2 linked regions of the Hyphomicrobium denitrificans ATCC 51888 genome follow. The protein of the gene in region 2 binds, or shares a complex with, the protein of the main gene of each other region. Links are inferred from orthologs where the notes say so. Each region holds a gene or a part of one and is shown on either strand. Other genes may lie near its edges. The genes, in order: groL and metK.

Region 1 (17,119 bases), 970 kb from region 2 along the record:
TCAGCGGCAGCGACGTTCTTGCCCTCGGGATACCAGCGGGCCCGTCCGTCGGCGAGATTCTGAGGGCGTTCGAGACGTGGTGGATTGCGGCCGCGTTTCCGGCCGATCGCGCCTTGCAATTAGAAAAGTTTAAAGCTTTTGCGACAAACGTAGTTCATTAACAAAGCATTAAATTTTACTTCAAACTGCTCAGCACAGTGCTTATGGTCCCAGCCCGGGGTTTCGTTTGTACCGCGTCGAGGGGAATGCCCGGATGGATGATTTTCGTCACGAACGTGCTCGTTCGCTAAAATACGTTCAGATCGTTTTCGCAGTTCTCGCACTTTTCAGTCTCACTGCGGCTCTCGCCGTCGCCACCCGAGGATCTGAACTCGGGCTGCCCGAATCGTCGACCTACCCGATCTCTCTCGCATTTCTGATGGTTGCCGTTGTCGACACCGCGCTCTTGTTCGTCTGGGAACACATTTTCCAGCGCATTGAATTTTAGGTCGCGCCGCCACATATGAGTGAAATTAACCGCTCCAGTCGCGACGCGTCGCAGGCTGCCGTCATACGCGTGTAACATGAATCCGGTCCTTCGCTTGGCATGAAAAGCTTGGCGATTGGGGGCCGAACTTGAGCGCCGCGACCGCATCCGGGGAACTGAATTACCGCGCCGTATTCCTTTCCGATGTCCATCTCGGAATGCGCAATTCGCAAGCGCCAGCCCTTCTCGATTTCCTGCGCTACGTCGAGAGCGAGCAACTTTACCTCGTCGGCGACATCGTCGATTTCTGGAAAGTCCGTCGCGGCCCTCACTGGCCACAAAGTCATAACGACGTTCTGCAGAAGCTTCTGCGCAAGGCGCGCAAGGGAACGCGCGTCGTCTTCATTCCCGGCAATCACGACGACGGTCTGCGCGACTATGCGGGCATGAACTTCGGCGGCGTCGAACTTCGCCGCGACGCTATCCACGAAGGCGCCAACGGCAAGCGCTACCTCGTTCTGCACGGCGATGAATTCGACGTCGTGGTGCGTTATGCGCGCTGGCTCGCGTTCCTCGGCGACCGTTCTTACGATGCGGCGCTGGCCTTGAACGTGCCGCTGAATTACGCGCGGCGCATGCTGGGCCTTGGGCATTGGTCGCTATCGGCGTTCCTGAAGCTCAAGGTCAAAAGCGCCGTCAACTTCATCGGCGAATTCGAGGATGCGCTCGCTTCCGAAGCGCGCCGCCGCGAGGCCGATGGTCTCATCTGCGGCCACATCCATCATGCGAACAATCGTATGATCGACGGCATTCATTATCTCAATTGCGGGGATTGGGTCGAAAGCTGCACCGCGATCGGCGAGCGCTTCGACGGCCAATTCGAAATCATCCGATGGAAAGAGCACATCGGTCAGCGCGCGACGCAGGCCGCGTCGGGACGTTGGCTGATCGAGGCCGCCTAAGAATTCAAATGCCGTAGCGAAAGCGGCGATCAGGGAGATCGTGTGTGAACGTATCCGCGAAAGTCTTCGAACCGACCAGCGTCGACCTGCTCAGCGAGGCTGTGCACCAGAACCGCGCATTGAGCGCGGCGGGCTTTCTCGAACGAACTTTCACCTTTGCTTTCCGCTCGATGGTCTATCCGCAGATCTGGGAAGACCCACGCGCGGACATGGAGGCGTTGGAATTCACGCCGCAAAGCCGTGTGATGACGATCGCGTCCGGCGGCTGCAACGTGATGAGCTACCTGACCGGAAACCCGGCGCGCATCATCGCGATCGATCTCAACGAGACGCATATCGCGCTTTTGAAATTGAAGCTCGCCGCCGCTCAGCATCTTCCGAACCACGCAACGTTCTATCGCTTTTTCGGCGCCGCCGACGATCGCCGTAACGTGCATCTCTATCGCGATCTGATCGCGCAGCATCTCGACGCCGAGACGCGCGCCTATTGGGACGGCCGCGACATCAGCGGACGGCGGCGGATCTCGCGCTTCGCGCGCAATTTCTACCGCTATGGACTGCTCGGCCGCTTCATCACGAGCGGACACGTCATGGCGCGCATGCTCGGGGCCAATCCGAAGCGCATTCTAGACGCACAATCGATCGACGAGCAGCGCGAGATTTTCGATCGCGAGATCGGTCCGGCGTTCGACCATCCACTGCTGCGCTGGATCACGTCCAACCGGGCTTCGCTGTTCGGGCTCGGCATCCCGCCCGTGCAGTACGATGCGCTGTCGGACAACGGCGCGCGGCCGATGTCGGAAGTTCTGAAGGAACGCGCCCAGCGCCTCGCGACGGGCTTCGATCTCAAGGACAATTATTTTGCGTGGCAGGCGTTCGGGCGGCGTTACGCTCCGCAAGGACAAGGTCCCTGCCCGCCTTATCTCGACAAGGCAAACTTCCTGGCTGTCAAAACGCGCACGAACCGCGTGACCGTCGTCCATGACAACATGATCCGCTTTCTGTCGAACGAACCCGCCGAAAGCCTCGATCGTTATGTCCTGCTCGATGCGCAGGATTGGATGGACGATGCGACGCTCAACGCACTGTGGCGCGAGATCACGCGCACGTCGCGTCCGGGTGCCCGCGTCATTTTCCGTACCGCTGGCGAGCCGAGCATTCTGCCGGGACGCGTTTCGAGTGCGCTGCTCGAGCGCTGGACGTACGATGCGGCGCGCTCCGCTGAAATTCACGCGAAGGATCGCTCGGCGATCTACGGCGGCTTCCACCTTTATCTGAAACGCGACTGACGGAGCGCCGATGTCGGACACTGCTGCCGGCGCCATGGATGTCATCTATCGGCACCAGCGCTTTATTTATGATCTGACGCGTCGGCATTATCTTCTGGGACGCGATCAGATGATCGCCGACCTGACGCCGCCCGCGAATGGAACCGTGCTGGAAGTCGGCTGCGGGACGGCGCGCAATCTGATCTGCGCGGCGCGGCGTTATCAGAACGCGCGCTTCTTCGGGCTCGACGTCTCGGAGGAGATGCTGAAAACCGCGCGCGCCTCGATCGCAAAAAGCGGCGAGAGCAACAGGATCAAAGTTGCACAAGCCGACGCGACGGCGTTCGACCCGCAGTCACTGTTCGGCCTTTCGTCGTTCGATCGAATTTTCATTTCATATGCGGTGTCGATGATTCCGACGTGGGAAGCTGTGCTGGATCGGGCAGCCGCAACGCTGGCGCCGGGCGGCGCGTTGCACGTCGTCGACTTCGGAACGATGGACGAGATGCCGAACGTCGCGCGCAAGGCAATGCTTGCGTGGCTCGCGCACTTCAGCGTGACGCCGCGTCGAAACTTGCACGACGTTGTACGCGCCGTGGCCGAGCGGCACGGCTTAGTGTCCTCTTTCCATCAGGGCCGATTTGGCTACGCGGCGATGGCGAAGATCAATCGCTGAAAAATTTCGACGCGTGGCACCCGTCAGCTAACGTGCGGACCGCGCATCAATTGCAGCGCCGACTGAATTCTCCGCCAGTCATCAACGAGACGCTTGTCGCCGCGCTCTTCGAATTCGCGAACTCTGTGTGCGGCCTCTGCCAGCGCTTTTGCACCATGAGCTTCGTAGAGCTGTCGCGCGTGCGCTTGAATTTCGACGGCATCCATCGCTTTGCCTCTCTCTGGTTGACGTCCCGGAGTGCTTTTAGGTTGGCTCCTAGAGCCGCGATTGAAAAGTCCCGAAAGTAAAATGTGATCGATGAGTCGCGATGGACATAAAAGAAAGCCCCGCGGGATGGGGCTTTCTGCGTGCTCCTAGCGGATGCGTCAGAATGAGATGCGGTGCATCAAGGATTTGCTGCGGGTGCTTCCGGTTTCGGAGTGCCGGCGCCATTCGCGACGATCTCAGCGACGAGAGCCTTGTCCTCGGCAGGAATTTCGGACACGGCTGGTGCGTCGGCCTCCGCCGAATGCTCGGTCGCAGGCTGATCCGATTCCGCCGCTGCCTCTTCGGCGGGAGCAGCCTCGGATTCCGGTGCAGCTTCCGCTACGGGCTCCGCCGATGCTGGAGCTTCGGCTTCGGCTGAAGCTTCTGCTGGTGCATCGTCGGCTGACGTTGCCTCCTCTGACGCTGCCTCTATCGGAGCGGCTTCGGCCGAGTCGGCAGATGCCGTGTCGTCCGCAGCCGGTTCAGACACAGGATCGGCTTCGATTTCAGCAGCCGCCGCATCGGAAACCGCTTCGGCGTCAGCCGCCTCCGCAGCAACTTCAGCAGGCGCCGAATCGTCTGCGGTCGCGTCCCCTGCCGGTTCGGAAGCTGCGGCTTGTTCGGATGCTGTGTCGTCCGCCACTGGTTCCGCCGCGGCTTCCGCAGGAGCTTCTTCGGCTGTTGCTTCTGCGGCGACCGCTTCCGGTTCTTCGACGACGGCGGTCTCGGCAGTAGCTTCCGCCGTCGCTTCCTCTGCAGGTGGCGCAGGCTCATCGGCTGCGGGAGCTTCAGTTTCTGCTTCCGCAGCAGCAATGGCCTGCTCCGGCGCTTGCTCTTCGACTATTGCAGCTTCCGCGGGTGCCAGAGCGGCTGACAGATCGCCGATCGCACGTTCGACCGCTTTCATCGCCTTCCAGTCCGAGGTGGCCTCAATGCGCGATTGAACGCCCTGATGTAACTCCTTGAGCTTGGACAGAATATCTTCCGACATCTAGTCTTCCCTTTCTTCTTGGATTTTGAGAAAAAGTCGCCCCTTCATCAGCGCATGACTGTTCATGCGGATGCTCGTCTTCGAATTTTGCAGTAATGCGCAAGAATAAATGTACAGGAATTATTTACTAAACCGAACAGGTGCGGCGAACTGTACACAGCTATAAATTGCGGTCGCGCCGAGCCGAGGCCGCGTGACGGTCCGCAGCGCTCTCACAAAAACTCTCGCAATCGTGAGGAAAGTTCAGCAACGGCGTCGATTGAACGCGCCTCAGGTACGCCCAAGTCGAATGTATCGGCAGTCTCAATGGGAGACGCCGCAGGAGACAAGGAGCCTGTTATGCCGGCACGTTTGAGTGTTTCCGTGATTGCGCTTGCCTGTGGACTTGCGAGCCTGACCGCGCCCGCCTTCGCGATGCAGGAACAGGGAGGCAACGCGACCATCGCTCCCGCATCCGTCATTGTATTCAACCAGAAGCTCGACGGTTCGAACGTAAAGCTCACCTACGCCTACGCTCCGCAGAAAAGCTTCGCGGTCGTCTACGGAAGCGATCAGCACGGCAAACCCGACAATACGGTGTTGGGATCGATGGCCCTCACCGCGGGCGACCATCGCGACGTGAAAATCCCGATTTCGGGTGAAGTGAAGCAAGGCAGCCCGCTTTGGGTCTCGCTCTATCAAGCCAAGGGCGACGGCGCGACGTTCGATCGTGCGAACGCGACGTCTTATTGGGGCAAAGGGCCTCTTCCCTCGACGAACGAGTTCGTCGTCCAATAACAGACCTTAAAATAGAAAAGCCCCGCAGCGACTGCGGGGCTTTTTTATTTGCGCCTTCCGACTCTTCTCCGAAGAGCCGGCCGGAAGGCGCGAAAATATTGCGTAGGCGAGGATCGACGCGCCGGGCGGCCGGCTCCCCGAAGGGGAGTCGCCCGGCGCAATCAAATTAGAAGTCCATTCCGCCCATGCCGCCCATGCCGCCGCCAGGCGCGCCGTGCGAATGGCCGGCGTCCTTCTTCGGCACGTCGGCGATCATGGCTTCCGTCGTGATCAGAAGGCCCGAAACCGAGGCTGCGTCCTGCAGCGCGCAACGCACGACCTTCGTCGGGTCGATGACGCCCTGGGCGTAGAGATCGCCGTACTCGTGCGACTGCGCATTGTAGCCGTACGCGTACTTCGAGTTCTCGAGGATCTTGCCGACGATGACCGAACCATCCTCACCCGCGTTCGTAGCGATCTGGCGGGCCGGAGCCTGCAGCGCCTTGCGGACGATGTTGATGCCGACCTTCTGATCGTCGTTCTCGGGCTTCAAGGCGTCGAGCGACTTCGCGGCGCGAAGCAGTGCAACGCCACCGCCAGGAACGATGCCTTCTTCAACGGCTGCGCGGGTTGCGTGCAGCGCGTCGTCGACGCGGTCCTTGCGCTCTTTGACTTCAACTTCCGTTGCGCCGCCGACCTTGATGACGGCCACGCCGCCAGCCAGCTTCGCAAGACGCTCCTGCAGCTTCTCGCGGTCGTAGTCCGAGGTCGTTTCCTCGATCTGCGCCTTGATCTGCTTCACGCGGGCTTCGATGTCGCCCTTCTTGCCCGAACCGTCGACGATCGTGGTGTTCTCCTTGTCGATCGTCACCTTCTTGGCGCGGCCGAGCATGTCGAGCGTCACGGTCTCAAGCTTGATGCCGAGATCTTCCGAGATCACCGTGCCGCCCGTCAGGACAGCGATGTCCTCGAGCATGGCCTTGCGGCGATCGCCGAAGCCCGGAGCCTTGACGGCTGCAACCTTGAGGCCGCCGCGCAGCTTGTTGACGACGAGCGTCGCGAGCGCTTCGCCTTCGACGTCTTCAGCGATGATCAGGAGGGGCTTGCCCGACTGGACGACGGCTTCGAGGACCGGAAGCATCGCCTGCAGACCCGAAAGCTTCTTCTCGTGGATGAGAATGTAGGGGCTCTCAAGTTCAGCGATCATCTTGTCAGCGTTGGTGATGAAGTACGGCGAGAGATAGCCGCGATCGAACTGCATGCCTTCGACGACATCGAGTTCGAAATCGAGGGTCTTGGATTCCTCGACCGTGATGACGCCTTCCGAGCCGACCTTGTCCATCGCTTCAGCGATCTTCTTGCCGACGACTTCGTCGCCGTTGGCCGAGATCGTGCCAACCTGAGCGATCTGATCCTTCGTGACCTTCTTCGAGTTGGTCTTGAGGTCATCTATGATGGCCTGAACGGCAAGATCGACGCCGCGCTTCAGATCCATCGGGTTGGAACCGGCTGCAACCGACTTCGCGCCTTCGCGGACGATGGCCTGAGCGAGAACCGTTGCCGTCGTCGTGCCGTCACCTGCGAGATCGGCCGTCTTCGACGCGACCTCTTTGAGCATCTGCGCGCCCATGTTCTCGAACTTGTCTTCGAGCTCGATTTCCTTCGCGACCGTCACGCCGTCCTTCGTGATGCGCGGGGCGCCGAACGACTTTTCGATGACGACGTTGCGGCCCTTCGGACCGAGGGTGACCTTCACCGCGTTGGCGAGGATGTCGACGCCACGGAGCATGCGCTCACGTGCGTCTTGAGCAAATTTGACGTCTTTAGCTGCCATCTAAGCAACTCCTGAATTTAACTGATGCTTCGGAGGGGAAGGAAATTAAGCGGCGGCTTTTTTCTTGGCCGTCACTTCGAGAATTCCGAGGATGTCGCTCTCCTTCATGATGAGGAGGTCCTCGCCGTCGATCTTCACTTCGCTGCCCGACCACTTGCCGAACAGAACGCGGTCGCCGACCTTGACGTCGAGGGCGTTGACCTTGCCAGCCTCGTCACGGGCACCCGGACCGACGGCAACGATCTCGCCCTGCTGGGGCTTTTCCTTGGCGGTATCGGGGATGATGATCCCGCCTGCAGTCTTTGCTTCTTCCTCAATACGTTTCACGACCACGCGGTCGTGGAGAGGACGGAACGCCATGGGTCTAACCTCATGATTTGGCTTGATGATTCGATGTATGCTTGCAGCGACGGGGAGTTGCATGCAGGACGAACCCAGCTTGTGAACCCGGCTGGCGACGCCCCGTGACTGCGCGCTGGTTATATGGAAGCGGTTGATAGCACTGTCAAGGATCGAGTGCTAATTTCGGGAGGGTCAGCGCGGCGAAGGGTTAGCGTCCGCTTCAGATACTGTTCGCGCAGGCGCCCAGCGCATCGGCCGTCAACTTGGCCGCAACGTGGCCGGCAAACGATAATTTTTTGGAAATTTTCGCCGCAGCACGCAAATATTCAGACGGCTGACGGCTTTTGTTTCTATAGAGATAATATAGAAGTGATGGCAGCGACCGCCGACCTTCTGGGAGATCGGCGGTCCGCTCGTGCGACGCTCGGTCAGATCTCAAAGTCGGCGAGCTTGGCACCCTTCCTCAGTCGTTCGACGACCCAATTGGGTTTGCGTCCGCGGCCGGTCCAGGTGTCGAGTTTGTTTTCCGGGTTGGCGTATTTTGCAACGCCTACTGACTTTGTTTTTCCGGGTCCGCGGCCGCGGGCTCCGCCGAACAATTCCGCAACCGAGAAACCGTGGGTCTCCGCGAGATCTGCGACCCGCTTCTTGATCTCCATCCGCTCGCGATCGCGCGCCATTGCCAGAGCTTTTTTTACTCTTCCATCAAGATCAATAAGCTCTTTCAGTGAAAGCTTGTCGACATTGACGGCGGCCATTTTTTTTACCTTTCGCATCACAAAACAAAACCTCTGGTAAATCCACCGCCAATGGTGGAGTCTGAAAAGTGGCGCAGAAAACTCATACGCCCGCGGCAAAGTCAATATACATATTATACGAACTTCCGGGACAGCGATGAATTATCGGCAATTGATGGTGCTTACCAATTTAAACATCAGAACCGGCATTACTACGTCGCAGCATTTTATAATGCGGGCAAGCTTTATTGGTTCATAAGATCTAATTTCTAAAATCGGAATTAAACAGCGTTGCGTTCGTTCGGCGCTCTGCGGTGCGCAAATCTATTGCCTGAATCCTGGAAAATGACCGACTAACGACCATATGGACCTGCGATCGGAAAAAATTTCGATCCGTGGAACCCGAGGGCGGATGCAGGCGTTATCGCTAGCTTGTGTTGACTCCTCTCAAAAGCTACTTTCCTGCGTCGCGCTACCTTTAACCCAATGGATGAGTGGCCTTTCATGACACTGAAACTTCCCGATCTTCCGTATGCTTACGACGCCCTGACGCCGTTCATGTCCGCCGAAACGCTCGAATTTCACCACGACAAGCACCACCTCGCGTACGTCGATAACGGCAACAAGCTTTTGGCCGGCTCCAAATACGAGGGCCAGTCGCTCGAAGATATCTGCAAGAATGCGTATGCCGATAAGAATGCAGGCATCATCAACAACGTCGGCCAGCATTGGAACCACCTGCACTTCTGGCAGTGGATGAAGAAGGGTGGTGGCGGTAAAAAGCTTCCCGGCAAGATTGAAAAGCTGGTCGACGGCTATGGCGGTTTCGACAAGGTTCGCGGCGATTTCATCGAGGCCGGCAAAGGCCAATTCGGATCGGGCTGGGCCTGGCTTGTTATCAAAGACGGAAAACTCAACGTTCAGAAGACTCCCAATGGCGAGAATCCGCTAATGCACGGCGCGAAGCCGATCCTCGGCGTCGATGTCTGGGAGCACAGCTATTACATCGATTATCGCAATGCGCGCCCGAAATACCTCGAAGCGTGGTTCGACAATCTCGTGAATTGGGAGCATGTCGAAGCGCTGGCGGGTTAACTCCCCTCGCGTTCTCATTTGCTTCTTATGATTCCCGGGGCGCCGGTATGGTATAAGGCTCAAAAGGTCTGCCATGCGGCGCCCCGATGTCGTTTAAGCCCTTCTCTCTTTCGAGCGTCACCACGTTTCGGGATTTGCCTCCGAACGTTTTGCGTTCGCTCGAGGAACGGCTGCAGCCCGTATCCGTGAGGCATGGAGACTGCGTCGTCCGGCAAGGCGAAATCGCCGACGCGCTGCATGTCGTCGTATCCGGCCGATTTGCCGTCGAGATCGACGGGCATGACGAACCGGTCGCGGAAATCACGCACGGATCGACGATCGGCGAGATCGCATTTTTTACCGGCGGCGCGCGAACAGCGACCGTGCGAGCGATCCGCGACGGTGTCGTCGTGCGACTGACGCGCGATGACTTCAATTCGATATCCGAGGCGTCGCCTGCGATCTGGGCCGCGCTCACCGCGACGCTCGCAGAGCGTCTTGCTATGCAAACGCGACTGCACGCCGATCTCCGTCGCGACATCGGCGTTAATGTTCCGCGCCCGCGGCCTCGAACGCTTGCTGTCGTCGGATGCGCGGATGTGCAAATCGATCCTCAATTCCTACGCGATTTCGCGAGCATCGCAGCTGCACGTCCCGGCACGGTCATCGCAACACGCGAGACGCTGCGCGATGTGCTGGGACGCGATCCGCGCGACGATGAGGATCTGACGGCGGCGTTGAACGAACTCGAAACCCGCTATTCTACAGTCGTTTTCATCGCTGATCGCGAACCGACCGCGTGGAGCGCGAAATGCATTCGCCAGGCCGACGAATTGCTGCTCGTCGCGGCGTCATCGGATGATCCGATCGGATGCGCCGTGCCGCTCGGCGCGTTGGAAGCGTTCGCGCTGACGCTGCACCCGCCGCACTCACGACGAATGGCCATCGTTCATCGCCGCAAGGGGATCGTGCAAGGCACGCGGCATTGGCTCGTCGGCCGCGAGCCCGCCATGCACCATCATGTTGCGCTCGGCGACAGCGAAGACGTGGCGCGCCTCTGGCGGTTCATCGTTGGCGAAGCCTTGGGCTTCGTCGCCTGCGGCGGCGGTGCGTACTGCGCGGCACACGTTGGAATCTACCAGGCGTTTCGCGAAGCCGGCGTCGGTTTCGATCTCATCGGCGGAACGTCGGGCGGCGCGGCGATGGCGGCGGCGATCGCGCAGGATGCCGATCCCCTGGACATCGACGCAGGCGTGCATCGCATGTTCATCGAAGGCCGCGCGATGGCGCGCTATACGGTGCCTCGCTACAGCCTGCTCGATCATGCGCACTTCGATCATCACCTCGAAAAGGAATACGGCGCCGTCCGCATCGAGGATTTGTGGAAGCCGTATTTCGCTGTCTCGGCCGATCTGACCGCCTACGAACCGGAAGTTCATCGCCGGGGCAGTCTTTGGCAGGCCATTCGCGCGAGCGCGGCGATCCCTGGCCTGCTGCCACCATTTTACACCGACGATGGACGAATGCTCGTCGATGGGTCGGTGATTGCCAACGTGCCGATCGATACGATGCACCGTCTGAAGCGCGGGCCGAACGTCGTCGTGAGTTTTGACACGGGTGACAGGCAGCAGTTCCCGGTCGACTACGCGTCGCTTCCAAAGCGCCGCGAGCTGATCTGGCAGCTTTTGAATCCGCGGAGCACCGGCAGGACGCCGCACGCTCCTTCGGCCGCGACCGTCCTTGTGCGGAGCCTGATGGCCAATCGCGGGCATTTCGAACGGCACCTGACGGCCGACGATTGGCTTCTCGTGCCCCCAACCCCTCCCGGAATGGGCGCGCTCGACTGGCGGCGTCACTCCGAGATCATGACCGGGGCGTACACGTACACTCGAAACGCGATCGAAACGCGGGGTTTGCCGCTCTTTTTGTCCTCCGGACACTGAAGCAGCCTCCAACCGTCGTCGGAACGCCACAGCGCCAAGAGGTTGTACTCACGGCGGCACTCGCGCGTTGCCCCGGCCTTGAGGGTGCCTTAAAACATTTGCGCTATTAGAGGGTTTTTCGGGTCCGGAGGTATTCAGTGTACAGGGCGAGGCTCTGTGTCGGCGTGGTGTTGGCGTTCTCGCTTTGCCTGACGGGCTGCGCGGCGACCATTCCGCGTAACGGCATCAGCGACGCCAGGCTCGCACTGGAAGCCGAAATCCCCAACATGCACGGCGTGCGTTTCTGGGCTGATGAAGTTCCCAAAAATCCGATTGCGGAAATCAAGCGCCGCACGGCGCACATGCCGCCAATCGCCCGCAGCGCCAAGCGCATCGACGGTCGTCCATTGATCGAAACGCTCGCACTTTCCGGCGGCGGTTCCGACGGAGCGTTCGGCGCGGGCGTTCTCGCGGGATGGAGCAAGCGCGGCGACCGTCCAGAATTTGAGATCGTCACCGGTGTCAGCGCCGGCGCCATCATCGCTCCGTTCGCGTATCTCGGACCGTCGGAAGACGAAAAGCTGAAAGCGATCTGGACGCAGTACAAGCAGAACGAAGTCATCACCACGCAACTGCTGCCGGCGCTGTTCGGCGGCCCGGCGCTCGCCGATACGACGCCGCTGCAGGAACTGATCGCGCATTACGTCGACCGCGAATTTCTCGACCGTATCGCTGCGCAGTACAGACGCGGCCGCATCCTGATGGTGCTGACGACGAATCTCGACGCGCAGCGGCCCGTGGTCTGGAACATGGGCGAAATCGCGCTCAGCAGATCGCCGCGCGCGATCGAGCTGTTCCGTAGTGTGATCCTGGCATCGGCTGCCATTCCGGCGGCATTCCCACCCGTCAAGATCGAGGTCGAGGCGGACGGCAAGATGTACGACGAGCTGCACGTCGACGGCGGCACGACGCGCGAGGTTTTCGTCCTGCCCGCGGAAGCGCCGCTGCAGGCATTCGACTCCCTTTATCCCAAGCCGCCGATCCGCAGATTTTTCATCATCAAGAATGGCAAGGCATCGCCGGAGCAGGAAGTCGTCAAGGCGACGACCTTGCAAATCGCGTCACGGGCGATTTCGACGCTGATCAAGAGCCAGAACCAGGGCGAGCTGTATCATATCTATCGGATCGCGCTCGACGCGGGTGCAGACTTCAACTTCATGTCGGTTCCGGCATCGTTCGACTTCAAGACGACCCAGATTTACGATCCGAAGTACCAGACAGCCCTTTACGAGGAAGGTATCCGGGAAGGCCGCCGAAACATCTGGCTGAAATCGCCGCCGGGGCAGGCGCCGGTCGGCGTCCGTTATCAATCCAACGCGCCTGCGAAGGCGCGAATTCCCGAACTCGGCGCAGCGCCTTCCTTGGCGAAGCCCCAAGCGAGCAAGGCGAGCGCGAATAAAGTGGCTGCTAATTCCGGCTGGCAAAGCTCAGTACAGTCAGCACCGTAAGGACGGCAACGCTCAGAACCATCGCGGCTGCCACCAGTGCAGGAGCGTGCGGACCGTTTCGGGAGCGAAGAGATACGCAAGGCCCGCGATGGCTGCGACCGCCAGCAAAATGAGCACCAGCGCGAGACCGACCGGGGTACGATAGCTGAGGCCAGTGCCGGGAATGCCGAGCGTCACCATCGGCCCGTTCTTGCCGACGTTGACCGTCGCGCCGTTGCCGCCAATGCTCGAGCTGACGCCGGTCTTGCTGAGATTGATGCGCACGCCAGGCAAAATGCTGAATGTTTTGCGGAAGCGGAAATAGCCCATGTGCTGCTCTCCTCGTCGCCGGAACCGGCGCTTCAATTCTCGGCCCACGCCGCGGGCGGCCCAAAATCCGCGAATCTAAGAAAAACTAATGAGTCCAACTGTTACTTTCAACAGAGTTGGCAGGTCATTTCTTGAAACCGAAGATATTAGGGAATTTCGATAGTTTCTCTTTGATCTGGCCGCCGAACGTATTGCGGGACTGAAGCCGCTCGTAAGCCGATTCGCGGTCGAGAGTTTGGCGATACTTGCTGAAATTGGCTTTATCCGCTTCCACGAGGGACGCGCGCTCTTCGGGCGTCAGCGGACCCACCCGCGACATCGGCGGGCGGATCAGGGTCCGCTCGACCATCGACGGCTCGCCCTTACCGTGAAGCAGAGAGACGAGGGCCTCACCCACCTTAAGCTCCTGAATCGCGCGTTCGGTGTCGATGGCGGGGTTGGAGCGGAAGGTCTGAGCCGCAGCGCGAATCGCCTTCTGCTCCTTCGGCGTGAAGGCGCGAAGCGCGTGCTGGATGCGGTTGCCGAGCTGAGCCGAAACACGGTCGGGCACGTCGGCGGGGCTCTGCGTCACGTAGTAAACGCCAACGCCCTTAGAGCGGATGAGGCGCGTGACGCGCTCGATCTGTTCGAGCACGGCCTTCGGCGCCTCGTTGAAGAGAAGGTGCGCCTCGTCGAACAGGAACACGAGCTTCGGCTTGTCGAGATCGCCAACCTCGGGCAGCTTTTCGAACAGTTCTGTCAGCAGCCAGAGCAGGAACGTCGAATAGAGACGCGGCGTGTCCATCAGTTTCTCGGCGGCAAGAATATTGACGACGCCGCGCCCATCGGGCGTCGTCTTGATGAAATCCATGATGTCGAGCGCCGGCTCGCCGAAAAATTTGTCGGCGGCCTGTTCTTCGAGCACCAGAAGGCGGCGCTGGATGACGCCGACGGTCGACGTCGCGACGTGGCCGTATTTGCTTCTGATCTCCGAGGCGCGCTTGCCCATCTCATCGATGACGGAGCGCAAATCTTTGAGATCGAGGATCGTCATGTTCCTATCGCCGGCTTCGCGCTCGTCGGCCGCCCAGCGGAAGGCGATGTTCAAGACGCCTTCCTGCGGCTCGGTCAGCTCCATCAGGCGCGAGAGGAGTAGCGGTCCCATTTCCTGCACCGTGGCGCGCACGGGATGGCCAGCGTCACCGAAGATATCCCAGAACACCGTGGGGAACGCTGCGTTGCCGTAGTTGTTGATGCCGATTTCGGCGGCGCGCGCGACGAGCTTCGGGGCCTGAGTGCCCGTCATCGCGATGCCGGACAGATCGCCTTTGATGTCGGCAGCGAAGACCGGCACGCCGGCGGCGGAAAAGCCCTCAGCCAGGACCTGCAGAGTTACCGTCTTGCCGGTGCCGGTGGCGCCTGTCACGAGGCCGTGGCGGTTGGCGAGCGACAGTTCGAGGGTTTCGGCCGCCGGCTCGTGGCCGGACTTGCTGACACCGATGAGGACGGCCCCATCCTGCACGTAGTCGCGGGGATCGGCGATGGCCGATTGAGACCCCGGTGTGCCGGACTTTCCAGTCATGTGCGACCCTCGCAATCCCTAAATGGCGCCGACTCGCGGGCCAGCTGGCTCCAGATGCCACGGCATCCGGATCGAGGCAAACGCGATAGGAGGTGGCGACGGAGCGCGCGCGGCAATTGGGCCACGCCGGAGGCCAAAATTCGGGCTCGCGCGGGGCTCTCGACCGGGTATACCGGGGCGAATATTTTCACCTTAGTCCACTGCGCTCCAGGAGCCCGATCGAATGAGCCGCTCGCCCTCCGAGACGAACGAAACGCACCTTGCGGAAGGATTTCCCGCCGCCAAGGTCGAACAATGGCGCGCGCTCGTCGATAAGGCACTCAAAGGTGCCGATTTCGAGAAGCGGCTCGTCCGGCGGACGGCCGACGGGCTGAAGATCGATCCGCTCTATACACGCGCCGACGCGCTTGCGAGCGCCGCCGAGGCGCTACCTGGGCAGGCGCCGTTCACGCGCGGCACGAAGGCGGTCAGCGGCGGTTGGGACATCCGGACGTTCCACATCGAAAGCGATCCCAAGGCAGCGAACACCGCCATCCTTGAAGATCTGGCTGGTGGCGTGACGTCGATCGGCCTGCAAGTCGGCTTCGGCAACGGGCTCGCGGCGACGAAAGAAGCGCTCGGCGCTGCGCTCGACGGCGTGCTGTTGGACGTCTGCCCGATCGTGCTCGTCGCGGGCGACGCGTTCTTCGATGCGGCACTGGCGCTGACCGGCGTCTGGGATGCGCGCGGCGTCAAAGCCGCCGAGCGGCAGGGTTCGTTCGGCGCCGATCCGATCGGTACGCTGGCGATGACCGGACGCCTGTCCGAGTCGCTCGATACGTCGCTCGCGCGCGCCGTCGCGCTGATGAAGATCACGGCGGCAAGCCCGCGCGTGCAGGCGATGACCGCGGACGGCGTTGTCGCTCACGTCGCCGGTGCGAGCGAAGCGCAGGAACTGGCCGTCATGCTCTCGACGCTCGTTGCGTATCTTCGCGCGGCCGAGAAAGGCGGGCTGACGCCGGCTGAAGCGCTGCCGAAGATCAACGTGTCGCTTGCAGCCGACATCGACGAATTCTCGACCATCGCAAAACTCCGCGCCGCACGCCGTCTCATCTGGCGCGTCGCCGACGCCTGCGGTGCGGGCGACGCTGCCGCAAGCGTGACGATCAATTGTCCAACGTCCTATCGCATGATGGCGAAGCGCGATCCGTGGACCAACATTCTGCGCACGACGATTGCGTGCACGGGCGCGGCGCTCGGCGGCGCCGATGCGATCGTTGTTCTGCCGTTCACGTTCGCGCTCGGCAAGCCGGATGCATTCGCACGCCGCGTCGCGCGCAACATCCAGATCGTCTGCCAGGAGGAAAGCCATCTCGGCCGCGTCACCGATCCGGCCGGCGGCTCGTGGTACGTCGAGAATTTGACCGAGGACATGGCGAAAAAGGCCTGGGCCATTTTCCAGGACATCGAAGGCCGTGGCGGCATGGCCGCGGCGCTCACCTCCGGGTACATTCAGGACATCATCGCAAAAACTGCGGACGCACGCGCGAAAGACATCGCGACGTTGCGGCAGGAGTTGACGGGCGTCAGCGCGTTTCCGCTTCTCGGCGACGACGGCGTTCATGCTGAGGCTTGGCCAGCGGTGGCGGCGCAGTCCAATAAGGCGGCCGTCGAGGTCAAGCCGCTGAAGCCGCATCGTCTCGGCGAAGCGTTCGAAGCCTTGCGCGATGCCGCGGATGCGCATGGCGGATTCAAGGTCTTCGCGGCAAGCCTCGGCGAGATTGCCGATCACAACATTCGCACGACGTGGATCAAAAACTATCTCGCCGCGGGCGGCATCACGGCGTTGATCAGCGACGGTTATAAAACGCCGGAAGACGCTGCCGCCGCCTTCAAGGCATCGGGTGCGACGGCCGCGTGCATCTGCTCGTCCGATGCCGTCAATGCGGCGCTCGCACAGCCGACTGCGGAGGCTTTGAAAAAGGCCGGTGCGAAGCTCGTTCTGATGGCCGGTCGGCCGGGCGACGCGGAAGCCGCTCTCAAGGCTGCGGGCGTGGATCAGTTCCTGTTCGCCGGCGCCGACGCCGTCGCGACGCTCAAAGGGCTGCAAGAGCACTTGCGATAAATGAGGTCCGCCACATCGCGAATGCGGCAACCAAATATGCGGTGACGCGACGATGGCGGACGAAACTCCAGACGACAAGCCGAAGATGGGCGTGCGGGGACTGTCGCGCACACGCCGCTTGCGCGGCAGCATGCGCCGGTATCGGTATGTGAGCCTGTCGCGCCGCGTCTGGATGCGCCGCGCCGTCTTCATCGCGGGTGCATTGCTCGTCGGCCTGGCCGCCGTCGGGTTCGCCGGAATCGCGAACAGCGCGCAGGATCTTTACAGCTACATCCTCACGACCTACCCGATGCTGCCGCTCGTCATGACCCCGGCCTGCTTCGCGGTCTTGGCGTACGTGACGATGCGCTGGTTTCCGGCGGC
Region 2 (4,273 bases):
TCAATTTGATCATCGAGTTATTGGAATGACTGCTAGATAGGCGAAGTCGAGCCAACGCGCAAGGCTCTCGAACGCCCTCAGGCCCTCAAAAAGCGGAAATAATAGCGTCGCCGCCCGGCCTCGGCGGCCTTGGATTCGTATTTGGTTTCGACCCAGTCGGCGGGTTGCACGCGCCAATCGTCGGGTCCTTCGGCCTGCCAAATAAAGCGCGGTTCATGCTGGAAAGCCTCGAGCATCGTCCGCGCATAATCGCCGATATCTGTCGCGATCCGAAGCTCGGCATTGGACTTCAGCACCCGCGCCAGCAGATCGAGCAACGAAGAATTAACCAGCCGCCGCTTTCGGTGCTTCCGCTTCGGCCACGGGTCCGGAAACAGAACGAACGCACGATCGAGCGAGCCCGGCGCCAGTTGACGCAGCACGTCGCGCACGTCGCCCATGTGAACGCGGATGTTTTTGAGGCCGTCGTCCTCGATGGCTGTCAGCACCTTGATGACGCCATCCTCATACGGCTCGCAGCCGATGAGCAGAGCCTGCGGATTGCGCCGCGCCTGCTCCAGCAAATGCTCGCCGCCGCCGAAGCCGATCTCGAGCCATGTATGAACTGCCTCGGGTAATGCCTGCGGATCGACAGCGACGCGCGGAAGCACGTCACGCAACAGCGCCGCCTGACGCGCGCTCGGCTTTCGCCCCCGGCGCCGCCCGTAGGATCGAAGCTCACGCTCGTGATCGTCGTTTTCGTCAACGTCGCCAGTCACGACCTGCGCCACCATTCCACCCACGTCATGGCCGCCCTTGAGGCGGCCATCCAGGGTTAAGTTATGAACGTTATCGCCTTGGCTCTGGATGGCCGGGCCACGCCCAGCCATGGAGTGAGGTCAATAGATCGACTGAGAACCAAGAAAAACGGCCGCTTTCGCAGCCGTTTCCGTTAAGCGAACTTACCGATGTCCTTAGCCGACGGCCTTGGCGATCTTCGGCGCGAGGTCGGTGCGCTCCCACGAGAAGCCGCCGTCCTTGTCAGCCGGACGTCCGAAATGACCGTAGGCCGACGTCCGTGCATAAATCGGCTTGTTGAGATCGAGATGCGCGCGAATGCCTCGCGGCGTCAGATCCATGACGTTGCCGAGAGCCGCTTCGATCACAGCTTCGTCGACTTTGCCGGTGCCATGCGTATCGACGTAGATCGACAGCGGCTTCGCGACACCGATCGCATAAGCGAGCTGGATCGTGCAGCGATCCGCGATCCCCGACGCAACGACGTTCTTCGCGAGATAGCGCGCAGCATATGCCGCCGAACGGTCGACCTTCGTCGGGTCCTTGCCAGAGAACGCACCGCCGCCGTGCGGAGCCGCGCCACCGTACGTATCGACGATGATCTTGCGCCCCGTGAGACCGGTGTCGCCGTCCGGACCGCCGATGAAAAACTTGCCCGTCGGGTTGATGTGCCAGATCGTATCCTTGCCGATCCAGCCCTCGGGCAGCGCCTTGTGAACGTAGGGCTCGACGATCTCGCGCACCTGACGCGAGCTGAGCTCTTCGTCGATGTGCTGGTGCGAGACGACGATCTGCGTCACGCCGACCGGCTTGCCGTCTTCGTAACGCACCGTCACCTGGCTCTTCGAATCCGGACCGAGCTTCGCGGCATCGCCGACTTTGCCCTTCCGCGCCGCTGCGAGATCGAAAAGAATTTTGTGCGCATAGTAGATCGGCGCCGGCATCAGCTCCGGCGTCTCGTTGCAGGCATATCCGAACATGATGCCCTGATCGCCCGCGCCTTCTTCCTGGTTCGTCGGCTGCTTGGCGTCGACGCCCTGTGCAATGTCGGACGACTGCGAATGCAGCAGGACTTCAATATTGCAGTTCGCCCAATGGAAGCCATCCTGCTCGTAGCCGATGTCCTTGATGGCGTTGCGTGTGATGGCTTCGATCGCCGCAACCGTCACGTCGCGCGGCCCGCGCGATTCACCGGCGATGATGACGCGATTGGTCGTCGTCATGGTCTCGCAGGCAGCGCGGATGCTCCACGGATCGAGGCCTTCTTTCTGGCCTTCGCGATAGAACGCATCGACGACTTCATCCGAGATACGGTCGCAGACTTTGTCCGGGTGGCCCTCGGAAACGGACTCGCTTGTGAAGAGGAAAGACTTTCGCGCCACTTTGGCCCCCATGTTGAAGGAACTTGCTTCCGATGTGCCTAACGGAAGGCAGAGCCGATGTAGCAGGTGCCGACCTTCGGAAAAGCGCCGGTTTGTCGCAGTCCTAGCTTTCGCGGTCAAGTTCACGGACCTGAAGCCGTTCGTCCGATCCACGACCGAATGCTATTCGCGAAATTCGCAAGCCGCGTCGCAATACCGGACGCGCGGCTTTGCTCAGCTCTCCTCGCCCGCGAGCGAACGCACGAGATCGACGATCGAGCGGCGAACCTTCGGATCGGAAATCCGCGCAAAAGCTTTGTTCAGTTCCAGCCCTTCGCGTGTCCCGAGGAAATCGACGACGTAGCTTTCGCCGGGCTGCTCCGCGAAGCCTGCAATCACATTGCCTGTCGTCTGCACACCCGACGGTGCTTCGTCATAGAAAAATTGCACGGGAACGCCGAGCACCTTCGCCAGATCGAAAAGACGACTGGCGCCAATGCGATTCACGCCCTTCTCGTATTTCTGAACCTGCTGGAATGTGAGACCCAGATGCTCGCCGAGCTTTTCCTGGCTCATTCCAAGCAACATGCGGCGCAGTCGGACGCGCGAGCCGACGTGAACGTCCATGGGGTTAGCACGGCGCGATCCGCGTGCAACTTCCTCGCTTGATTCTTCTACGATCAAAATGTCGTCCGCCATCGCTCTACAGCCAACAGTAAAACCCAAGATAGCTTGCACACTTCCTAGGTGTACGCATGACCAAGGTCAATCGCCGAGCGATGCCGTGACAAGTTGCCCGCAAATCCTTGATTAACGGCGCAATTTAGCGGAAATGGCCGCCATCATCGAAAATGCCGCAAGGACGAGCGCTAGCATCCAGTCTCCCGCCCTCGCGTAGACCGGCGGCGTCAATGCCTGCGGAAGGCCGCTATCGATGATGCCACGGACGTCGAGACCGAGCGTCTGCAGCGCCCGGCCGTAGGGATCGACGACAGCCGAAATCCCGTTATTGGCGGCGCGGATCAGCGGAACACCTTCTTCCACCGCGCGGATGCGGGATTGGTGGAAGTGCTGGTAAGGACCCGTCGACTGCCCGAACCAGCCGTCATTCGTGACGTTGAGGAGCACGCCCGGGCGTGCCGCACCCTGCACGACGTCGCCGCCGAACAATGCTTCATAACAGACGAGCCCCAGCGCTGGCGGCAGCCCGGGAATAGTCATCAGCGGCCGCGGCGTAACGCCCTCGCCAAACGCGCCGCGCCCGTGCGTCAGCTTCTCGATGCCGATGTGCGACAGCGCCGATTCCATGGGCACATATTCGCCGAACGGCACGAGCTTGATCTTGTCGTAGACGGCATCGACCTTCGCCGCCTCGTTGAATACGAGAATGCTGTTCAGAACGCGCGTCCCCGGAAGCAGACGCCGGTCGGACCCGAGCGGCGGATCGTGCCGGATCCCGCCCGTGATGAGCGTCGTGCCCTGCGGTAGCATCGCCGCGAGCATGTCGAGCGCTGCCGGCGTCTCCAGCGGAAAGAACGGCATCGCCGCTTCCGGCCAGACGAGATGCGTAATCCCCGCGAGCGAATCCGTTTCGCCCTTCGGGTTGGCGAGCGACAGCGCGATGTGATCGTTGAAGATACGGCGCTGGTACTCCGCCATCCATTTCTCGCGCTGTGGCACGCTCGGTTGAACGATGCGCAGCTTGACGTCGGGAACGAAGGCTTCCGGCGCTGAAAGCCGCCAAGCGCCGTAAAGGCAAAGCGCGGCGATCGGACCAACACCCACGGCGATCGCGCGTGCAACGTCCGCGAAACGCAGCCGCTCGTCCCGGTCCGCCATCATCACCAAAGGCGCTGGAAAGACGAAAGCGGCGATCGCGGTCAGCCCATAGGCTCCGAACAGCGCCGCGCTTTGCATCAGCGGCAGCGGGTACGTCAGCGCATAACCGAGCACGTTCCACGGAAACCCCGTCAGAACATGTCCGCGCAGCCATTCGACGACGCCGAGCGCAATCGCAAACACGAAAACCCGCGCCAGACCCGGCAGCCAGAATCTACGCGCCAGCGCCGCCGCTGCGGCCCAGAAGAGCGCGAGACCGGCGGGCAGCAGCGTCACCGCGAACGGCAGCAGCCACG

The links.
Region 1: the proteins of metK (region 2) and groL are in contact, whole or in part, in a cryo-EM structure (PDB 8P4O), measured with the Escherichia coli proteins. The link is inferred for Hyphomicrobium denitrificans ATCC 51888 from one-to-one orthologs.

What each region holds. Positions count from the first base shown.
Region 1 is NC_014313.1:2,591,642-2,608,760, forward strand. The notes cover bases 4,877-7,796. They hold groL (chaperonin GroEL), read right to left. Parts: upstream 7,200-7,796; coding sequence 5,553-7,199; downstream 4,877-5,552. Other genes in these bases: HDEN_RS12550 (DUF7282 domain-containing protein), read left to right, coding at 4,949-5,386; groES (co-chaperone GroES), read right to left, coding at 7,245-7,559. In the rest of the region: HDEN_RS12515 (CCA tRNA nucleotidyltransferase), read left to right, coding at 1-161; HDEN_RS12520 (hypothetical protein), read left to right, coding at 254-487; HDEN_RS12525 (UDP-2,3-diacylglucosamine diphosphatase), read left to right, coding at 616-1,428; HDEN_RS12530 (BtaA family protein), read left to right, coding at 1,473-2,717; HDEN_RS12535 (class I SAM-dependent methyltransferase), read left to right, coding at 2,728-3,372; HDEN_RS12540 (hypothetical protein), read right to left, coding at 3,396-3,578; HDEN_RS12545 (hypothetical protein), read right to left, coding at 3,758-4,609; HDEN_RS12565 (H-NS histone family protein), read right to left, coding at 7,970-8,299; HDEN_RS12570 (superoxide dismutase), read left to right, coding at 8,783-9,373; HDEN_RS12575 (cyclic nucleotide-binding and patatin-like phospholipase domain-containing protein), read left to right, coding at 9,460-11,295; HDEN_RS12580 (patatin-like phospholipase family protein), read left to right, coding at 11,433-12,782; HDEN_RS12585 (DUF4236 domain-containing protein), read right to left, coding at 12,795-13,091; HDEN_RS12590 (helicase HerA-like domain-containing protein), read right to left, coding at 13,216-14,652; HDEN_RS12595 (methylmalonyl-CoA mutase family protein), read left to right, coding at 14,876-16,756; HDEN_RS12600 (chloride channel protein), read left to right, coding at 16,809-17,119.
Region 2 is NC_014313.1:3,565,343-3,569,615, reverse strand. The notes cover bases 63-3,014. They hold metK (methionine adenosyltransferase), read right to left. Parts: upstream 2,172-3,014; coding sequence 954-2,171; downstream 63-953. Other genes in these bases: lnt (apolipoprotein N-acyltransferase), read right to left, coding at 2,949-3,014; HDEN_RS17290 (helix-turn-helix domain-containing protein), read right to left, coding at 2,373-2,837; trmB (tRNA (guanosine(46)-N7)-methyltransferase TrmB), read right to left, coding at 78-869. Also shown: more of lnt, read right to left, coding at 3,015-4,273. UniProt on the Escherichia coli protein: Catalyzes the formation of S-adenosylmethionine (AdoMet) from methionine and ATP.